2 regions of the Pseudomonas paraeruginosa genome follow, and region 1 is predicted to be linked to the other one. Evidence: predicted binding sites of a transcription regulator. Region 1 holds the regulator's gene; the other holds the start of a gene.

Evidence for each region. Region 1 encodes sigma-54, which starts transcription at its own class of promoters, with help from an activator protein. Its sites were predicted from a motif close to ANTGGCATNNANNTTGCTNT; they were not measured.
Region 2: B7D75_RS17690 (flagellar hook-length control protein FliK) is a predicted target of sigma-54. The motif match lies at 2,782-2,801, and genes of this name have one in related genera.

The regions. Positions count from the first base shown of each region.
Region 1 is NZ_CP020560.1:4,838,962-4,843,336, forward strand. It holds gene lptA (lipopolysaccharide transport periplasmic protein LptA) at 1-105, shown strand, start outside; gene lptB (LPS export ABC transporter ATP-binding protein) at 105-830, shown strand; gene B7D75_RS22955 (RNA polymerase factor sigma-54) at 1,057-2,550, shown strand; gene hpf (ribosome hibernation-promoting factor, HPF/YfiA family) at 2,628-2,936, shown strand; gene ptsN (PTS IIA-like nitrogen regulatory protein PtsN) at 2,950-3,414, shown strand; gene rapZ (RNase adapter RapZ) at 3,416-4,276, shown strand; gene B7D75_RS22975 (HPr family phosphocarrier protein) at 4,306-4,375, shown strand, end outside.
Region 2 is NZ_CP020560.1:3,739,108-3,743,482, forward strand. It holds gene B7D75_RS17685 (PAAR domain-containing protein) at 1-1,242, opposite strand, end outside; gene B7D75_RS17690 (flagellar hook-length control protein FliK) at 1,446-2,732, opposite strand; gene B7D75_RS17695 (UPF0149 family protein) at 2,919-3,506, shown strand; gene B7D75_RS17700 (YbaN family protein) at 3,518-3,925, shown strand; gene B7D75_RS17705 (sensor histidine kinase) at 3,935-4,375, opposite strand, start outside.

The DNA.
Region 1 (4,375 bases):
ACCCAGCGCCAGATCGTCAACGCCGGCCGCGCCACCGGTTCCCAGGTGACCAGTCCGCGCCCGCGCATCGACATGGTCATCCAGCCGAAGAAAAAGGCCCAGTAATGGCAACGCTCAGAGCCCAGCACCTGGCCAAAAGCTATAAAGGCCGGCAAGTCGTCCGCGACGTCAGCATGTCCATCGATAGCGGGCAGATCGTCGGCCTCCTCGGCCCGAACGGTGCCGGCAAGACCACCTGCTTCTACATGATCGTCGGCCTGGTGCAGGCCGACCAGGGCGTGGTCCGCATCGACGAGCAGAACGTCACCCACCTGCCGATGCACGGGCGGGCGCGCGCCGGTATCGGCTACCTGCCGCAGGAGGCCTCGATCTTCCGCAAGCTGTCGGTGTCCGACAACATCATGGCGATCCTCGAGACCCGCAGCGACCTCGATCGCAACGGACGCAAGGACGCCCTGGAAGGCTTGCTGCAGGAGTTCCACATCCACCATATCCGCGACAACCTCGGCATGAGCCTGTCCGGCGGCGAGCGACGCCGGGTGGAAATCGCCCGGGCCCTGGCCAGCGCGCCGAAGTTCATCCTCCTCGACGAACCCTTCGCCGGCGTGGACCCGATATCGGTCGGCGACATCAAGCAGATCATCCATCACCTGAAGGCAAAGGGTATCGGCATCCTCATCACCGACCACAACGTCCGCGAGACCCTGGACATCTGCGAAACGGCGTATATCGTCAATGATGGGCAGTTGATCGCGGAAGGCGATGCCGAGAGCATCCTCGCCAACGACCTGGTCAAGGAAGTCTACCTGGGGCACGAGTTCCGCCTCTGAAGAAATCTCCTACCGTGCCCTCCGGCCCTGCCGGAGCGGTTTCGCACGTCCCCGGTTTTTACGGGTAGAGGTGTCGCCACGGGCGGATGATTTATTCGGAGCAACCCTAGGCAAAGTACGAAAATTCAGGCATATAATTTGCTTCCTGGCGGTGCCGCCACCTCGGCACCCGTAGTAGTGGATGGTGCCATCCGGTACCAGCGAATAAGGTACTAAGCCCTCAGCCATGAAACCATCGCTAGTCCTCAAGATGGGCCAGCAGCTGACGATGACGCCTCAGCTGCAACAGGCCATACGCCTCCTCCAGCTCTCCACCCTGGACCTCCAGCAGGAAATCCAGGAAGCGCTGGAATCCAATCCCATGCTCGAACGCCAGGAAGACGGCGACGATTTCGACGGCAGCGACCCGCTCGCCGATGGCGCCGAACAGGCAACCAGCGCGCCGCAGGAGAGCGCCCTCCAGGAAAGCACCACGCCCAGCGTAGAAAGCCTCGACGACGACCAGTGGAGCGAGCGCATCCCCAGCGAACTGCCGGTGGATACCGCCTGGGAGGACATCTACCAGACCAGCGCCAGCAGCCTGCCCAGCAGCGACGACGACGAATGGGACTTCACCGCGCGCACCAGCAGCGGCGAGAGCCTGCACAGCCACCTGCTCTGGCAGGTGAACCTGGCGCCGATGTCGGACACCGACCGCATGATCGCGGTGACCATCATCGACAGCATCAACAATGACGGCTATCTGGAGGAGTCCCTCGAGGAGATCCTCGCCGCCCTCGATCCGGAGCTGGACGTCGAGCTCGACGAAGTCGAAGTCGTGCTGCGCCGCATCCAGCAGTTGGAGCCCGCCGGCATCGGCGCCCGCAACCTGCGCGAGTGCCTGTTGCTGCAACTGCGCCAGCTGCCACCCGCCACGCCCTGGCTGGACGAAGCCCTGCGCCTGGTTTCCGACTACCTCGACCTGCTCGGCGGCCGCGACTACGGCCAGTTGATGCGGCGCATGAAGCTCAAGGAAGACGAGTTGCGCCTGGTCATCGAGTTGATCCAGTGCCTGCATCCACGGCCCGGCTCGCAGATCGAGTCGAGCGAGGCCGAATACATCGTCCCGGACGTCATCGTGCGCAAGGACAACGAGCGCTGGCTGGTGGAACTGAACCAGGAGGCGATGCCACGCCTGCGTGTCAACGCCACCTATGCCGGCATGGTCCGCCGTGCCGACAGCAGTGCCGACAATACCTTCATGCGCAACCAGTTGCAGGAAGCGCGCTGGTTCATCAAGAGCCTGCAGAGCCGCAACGAGACCCTGATGAAGGTGGCGACGCAGATCGTCGAACACCAGCGTGGCTTTCTCGACTACGGCGAGGAAGCCATGAAGCCGCTGGTCCTGCACGACATCGCCGAAGCGGTGGGCATGCACGAGTCGACCATTTCGCGGGTCACCACGCAGAAGTACATGCATACGCCGCGCGGTATTTTCGAGCTGAAATATTTCTTTTCAAGTCACGTCAGCACCGCCGAAGGCGGGGAATGCTCGTCCACCGCGATCCGCGCGATCATCAAGAAACTGGTGGCCGCGGAAAATGCGAAAAAGCCATTGAGCGACAGCAAGATCGCTGGTTTACTGGAGGCACAGGGCATTCAAGTGGCTCGCCGCACCGTCGCCAAGTACCGCGAATCCCTGGGCATAGCCCCTTCGAGCGAGCGCAAGCGACTGGTGTGACGTTGATCCACGCCAAGGTGTTCCGGAGGCAGGTTGCTAACCTGCCACTTACACACGGGCAACAAGGAGAACGCGGTATGCAAGTCAACATCAGTGGCCATCAACTGGATGTGACCGACGCCCTGCGCGACTATGTCGGCGAGAAACTGAGCCGTCTGGAGCGCCATTTCGACAAGATCACCAATGTGCAGGTGATCATGGAGGTCGAGAAACTGAAGCAGAAGATCGAAGCCACCCTGCGCGTCGCCGGTGGCGAGATCGTGGCCAATGCGGAACATGAGGACATGTACGCGGCCATCGACCTGCTGATCGACAAACTCGACCGTCAACTGATCAAACACAAAGAGAAGTACCTCGAACGGCAGCAAGGCGTAGGCGCCCGCTGATCTCCCCTCCCCTATGATCCGACTTGAGCAAATCCTGACCCCCGGCCGTTCCCTCGTGAACGTGCCGGGCGGCAGCAAGAAACGCGTCCTCGAACAAATCGCCAACCTGGTAGCCAGGGAGCTGCCGGAATTCGACGCCCAGGACATCTTCGAAAACCTGGTGGCCCGGGAAAAGCTCGGCTCCACTGGCTTCGGCAATGGCATCGCCATTCCACACTGCCGCCTGGCCGGCTGCCAGAGCCCGATCAGCGCCGTGCTGCATCTGGATGCCCCGGTGGACTTCGACGCGCTGGACGGCGCGCCGGTCGACCTGGTCTTCGTCCTCCTGGTACCGGAGGCCGCGACCGAAGAACACCTCGAACTGCTCCGGCAGATCGCCGCCATGCTCGACCGTGCCGACGTACGCGAGCGCCTGCGCAGCGCTCCCAGTGCCGAAGCGCTTTATCAGATCGTGGTAGACGTACAGAACGGGCAATGACATGCGCCTGATCATCGTCAGTGGCCGCTCGGGGTCGGGCAAGAGCACCGCCCTGAACGTCCTCGAAGACAACGGCTTCTATTGCATCGACAACCTGCCCGCCAGCCTGCTTCCCGACCTGGCGCAACGCGCGCTGCTGCACACCGAGCTGCTGCACCCGCAGGTCGCGGTATCGATCGACGCACGCAACCTGCCCAGCCAGTTGCAACGCTTCCCCGAGCTGCTGCAGGAAGTGCGCGACAACCATATCAACTGCGACGTGCTGTACCTCGACGCCGACGACGAAACGCTGCTCAAGCGTTTCTCGGAAACCCGTCGACGCCATCCCCTGACCACCGATACCCGTTCGCTGGCCGAAGCCATCGGCGACGAGAGCCAGCTGCTCGGACCGATCGCCGACCTCGCCGACCTAAAGCTGGACACCACCAGCCTCAACCTCTACCAGCTGCGCGACACCATCAAGCTGCGCCTGCTGAACAAGCCGGAGCCGGGAACAGCGTTCCTCGTCGAGTCCTTCGGCTTCAAGCGCGGCATGCCGGTCGACGCCGACCTGGTGTTCGACGTGCGCTGCCTGCCGAACCCCTACTGGAAGCCCGAGCTGCGCGACCATTCGGGGCTGGAGCCGGAAGTCAGGGAGTACCTGGCCGCCCAGCCGGACGTCGAGGAGATGTACCAGGATATCGTCGGCTACCTGAACAAATGGCTGCCGCGCTTCGCCGCCAGTAACCGCTCATATGTGACAGTTGCGATCGGCTGTACCGGCGGCCACCATCGCTCGGTCTACCTCGCCGAACGGATTGGCGCTGCACTCAGGGAATCCCTGAAGAACGTGCAGATCCGCCACCGCGATCTCAACAGCTAGCCCATAACAAGAAGGACAGACTCCCCACGATGCCCGCCCTCGAGATCACCATCATCAACAAGCTCGGCCTGCATGCCCGCGCCGCGGCCAAGTTCGTCG
Region 2 (4,375 bases), 1.1 Mb from region 1:
GATGTCGTGGTCGCTGCGGACCAGGGAGAAGTTGTGGCGGTACTCGTTGCCCGCCACCAGTTGCACCACCCGCCGCGCGCAGCCGGGGGCCAGGCCCAGGGCGAGGTCGGCGTTGCGCCCGTCGTGCGGACTGAAATCGCCGCGCAGCGGCGCGACGATGCCGGCCACGGTGTCGAACAGGCCGATGAAGTTCAGCGCGAAGTCGGTTCCGCGGCGCCAGGCGAAGCGCCGGGCGAACAATGGCGACCCGCCGGGCAGGGCCCGGGCCAGCGGGCTGTCCGGGCCCTTGAGCAGTTCGTTGGCGCAGTGCCGCGCGGCCGCCGCGCCGCGGCTGAAGCCGAACAGGTCGATTTCGATGCGCTCGATCAGGAGATTGGGATTGTTATCCTGCAACAGACGCAACTGCTCCAGTACCAGAGCAGGCATCTGCCTGATCCGCGCCAGCACCCCGGTCGGGCCCTGGCCCGTTCCCTGGCTGTAGAGGGAGTCCTCGCCGCCGCTGCGGGTGCCGACGCCCTCCAGATAGACCTTGAGGTACACCTCTTCAACGTGCGAAGTTAACGGCTCGCCCGTCTGATCTGGATACAACTCGTACAACCGCGCCACATTGGTCACATCGTTGCCATAGCTGTTGTCCGGCACCCGTCCCTCGCCATCGTAGCCATAGGCGGCGCAGTGCTGGCGGATGTCCTCGGCGGCGGTGTCGCTCAGGCCCACTGCCAGGGGATGGCAGCCAGCGGCGGCGGCGCTGTTGGCCTGGTTGTTGCCGGTGCCGTCGAAGAACAACCCCAGGCGCAGGGTGATGCCGGTCTGTTCCTCCTCCTCTTCCTCTTCTTCCAGACCCGCACCGGGGGCTGAGACTGTTGGCGAGCGCCAGGCATTGGTCGGAGGTCGCGCCGTCGAACGGCCTGGAGAGGGCACGCGGGAGGCGAAAGACCTGGCCGCCGACTCCTCGGATGAGAGTACCTGGCAACGCAACGTCTGGTCGGCGAGCAGGCGTGGCGGCGGATCGCAGCGGCACATGCAGAGATCGCCGTCCAGGGCGGTGCTGCGCGTTTCCAGCCGCTCGTCCAGGCGCGGGCCGACGCAGACGATGACCCCGGCACTGCCGCAGGCGGGGCAGAACACACTGTCACCCTCGCGGGCCATGGGCTTGCCTTCGATGCTGGCGTGCTCCCAGGCGCCGGTGACGGTGCCGCCCGCCGTGGTGCGGGCGCCCAGGGTGATGTGGTAGCGCTTCATGGTTCCACCTGTGCCGAATGCGAGGGCCATCATATTGCCGGCGCAGGTAGATCAGAGGGCAGTACCACCCTGGTGAAGCAGACGTTTCTTACAAGGGCGGGGTATTTTGACGCAAGCCATCCAGCCCGACCTTACGGCTGCGCGAAAAAAGCAAAAGAAAGGCCTCTCATAGGAGGCCCAAAGGGGAAGCACGGACGCCAGTCTCAGGCGTAGTAGTCGACCAACCCACGGGCCGCCGCCGAACCGGGCCGGCCGCGGATCTCGCTGACTCCAACCAGGGTCTCCTCGTCGCCCGCCGCCTCGCCTGCGAAGCCGCGGCCACGCGCCGAGCCGCCCTCACCGCCCTGCTGCTGGCCCTGCCAGCCGCGCGCCAGCGACTGGTCGGAGACGTTCACGTCGAGCTGGTTCATGCCTTGCTGGCTGAACATGTCGCGCAGCCGGTGCATCTGGCTTTCCAGGGCGTCGCGGACGCCGGCGTTGGGACTGGCGAAGGTCACCTGGGTCTGGTCCGCGGTCATGTGGATGCGCACATCCAGGCGCCCGAGCTCGGCCGGATCGAGCTGGATCTCCGCCGACTTGAGGTTCTGGCTGGACATCCACATCACCCGGTCCACCACCGCCTCGCTCCAGCCGTTCTGCTGCATCGCCACCGGCTGGCCGGGCACCGTGCCGTTCACCGGGCGGTTGGTCAGGGCCTGCTGCGCCATGGCCTGGGTCAGGCCGTTGAGCTTGGCGGCGAAGGGCTCGCCGCGCGGCTCCGCCTTGCTCTCCAGCAGGCTCTCGCTGGCGGCGCTGGCGAGGGCCGGCTCGGCGGTCTGCTGCAACTGGGCCTCGAGCGCCTTGCCGTCGACGGCCCTGGTCAAGGAATCGGAGGTCAGGCTGGCAAGGGCATCGCCGAGGTCCGCCTGGCGTGGATCGGTGCTCTTCGCCGGCCCGCCTTTCGCCGCCTGCGCGGCGTCCTGGGCGCCCTGCTCCAGGGCCATGCTCACCGCCGGCACGCCGTTGAGCTTGACCAGGGTCGGGTCGCTGCTGGCTTCGGTAAGACTGGCCGGCGCACTGCTGGCCGACGGCACGGCGGGCGGCAGCAGGGCCGCCTGGGTCGATTCGTCGAGCAGCGGCACGGCGCCGCCCAAGCCGAGCAGTTGCAGCGGATCGGCGGGGGTTTCGGTTTTTTCCCCGTCATCGGCGCTGGCCTGGCCGTCTGCCGGCAAAGACTTGCCGTCTTCGGCAACGGCCGGCTGCCTGGCGGCATCCGCCGGCGGTGCCTCGGCTGCGTCCTTACCGGCGTCCCGCGGCTTGTCCCGCGAACCTTTCGACGGGCCATCGGTGCGCTCGGCCGGCTTCCTCGCGGTCTCCTTGGCGTAGACATCGGAGAAGCTGGAAGTCTTGTCGTTACTGGGCTCAGGCGTTTTCTGCGGGCTCTTCGGCGCGGCAGACTTGGGCTTTACATCAGGCGTCGGCGGCAACAACACACCAGGGGCGACGGCCATGGGAATTCTCCATCTGCGAAGGGATAGCATCGTGGCTTGCGCAGGGGACTCAGCAAGGTCCGGGCCAACTTCGCCGGTCCCCTCCGCGAGGCCTGCGCCAGGCCCTGTGCCGGGCACGCCCGCTTTGCCCGCAGGGCCCGTCTGGACTACAATCCAGAGCCGCATCCCTCCCGAGGTAGTACCCTGATGTCCTTCGCCGAAAAACTGTCCCGTCTGCAAGCCTTCCTCGATGCCGATGACCTGCATGAAGAAGCGCTGGACTACGTGGCGACCCACGGCTACCTGACCGCCCTGTCCATCTGCCCGGAGCAGGTGCCGGAGCGGGAGTGGATCGACGCGCTGTTCGCCGAGCCGCCGCATTACCGCAGCGACGAGGAGCGCCAGGAGATCGAGGGTTCCCTCGAACAGCTCAAGGCGCACATCACCCGCATGCTCGCCAGCGATGAGGATCTCGAGCTGCCCTGCGACCTCGACCTCGGCGACGAGCCGGACGATTCCGACCTGCGCGGCTGGTGCATCGGCTTCATGGAAGGCGTGTTCCTCCGCGAGGAAGTCTGGTTCGAGCAGGCCGAGGAGGAAGTCAGCGAGCTGCTGCTGCCGATCATGGTCGGCTCCGGCCTGTTCGACGAGCAGCCCGAGTTCGACGAGATCGCCCGCGACCGCCACCTGGTGGACGACATGGTCGCGCAGATTCCCGACCTGCTGACCAACCTGTTCCTGCTCTGCCAGGCGCCGGAAGAAAAGCCCGCCCTGCTCAAGCCACGCCCGCACTGAGGAGCCCCGCGGTGGCGCAGCGGGAGATTCGCCCGAGCGCTCGCGCCTGGGTGCGCTACAGCCTCCAGGGAGTGGGTTTCCTCAGCGTCGCCCTCGGCGTGATCGGCATCTTCCTGCCGGTACTGCCGACCACGCCGTTCCTGCTGCTCGCGGCGGCCTGCTTCATGCGCAGTTCGCCACGCTTCTACCATTGGCTGGTCAACCACCCACGGCTCGGCCCGTGGATCCGCGACTACCTGGACGGCGAGGGCATCCCGCTGAAGGGCAAGGTCTATGCCATCGGCCTGATGTGGGCCAGCATCGCCCTCTCCTGCTACCTGGTCCGTCGGCCCTGGGCCCAGGGCTTCATGCTGACCAGCGCGGTACTGGTCAGCATCTATATCCTCCGCCAGAAGACCCGGCCGCCGCGCGGCGCCTGAAGGGCCCGCTCAGGACAGCGCCGGATCGCCCTCGCCCAGCGGCAGGCGGTCACCGGGCCCGCGTCGCTCGGGGCTCAGCACGCTGAAGCCGAAGGTGTTCCAGCCGCCCGCGCTGTCGACGAACACCGAACCGCCGTGCATGCTCGCCACCGCCTTGACGATGGACAGGCCGAGGCCGTGGTTGGCCTCGCTGTTGCTGCGCGCCGCGTCGACCCGGTAGAAGCGCTCGAACAGGTGCACGCGGTGCTCCACGGCGATCGGCGCGCCGGGGTTGCTCACCGCCACCCGCACCTCGTCGCCGCGCCGCTCCACCGCGACCCGCACCTCGCCACCGGCCGCGGTGTGCTGGGCGGCGTTGTACAGCAGGTTGGTCACCGCCCGCTGGAACAGCGCGCGCTCGACCATCGCCCGGGCGTCGCCCTGTACCTGGGGGCTCACCCCGGCCTCGTC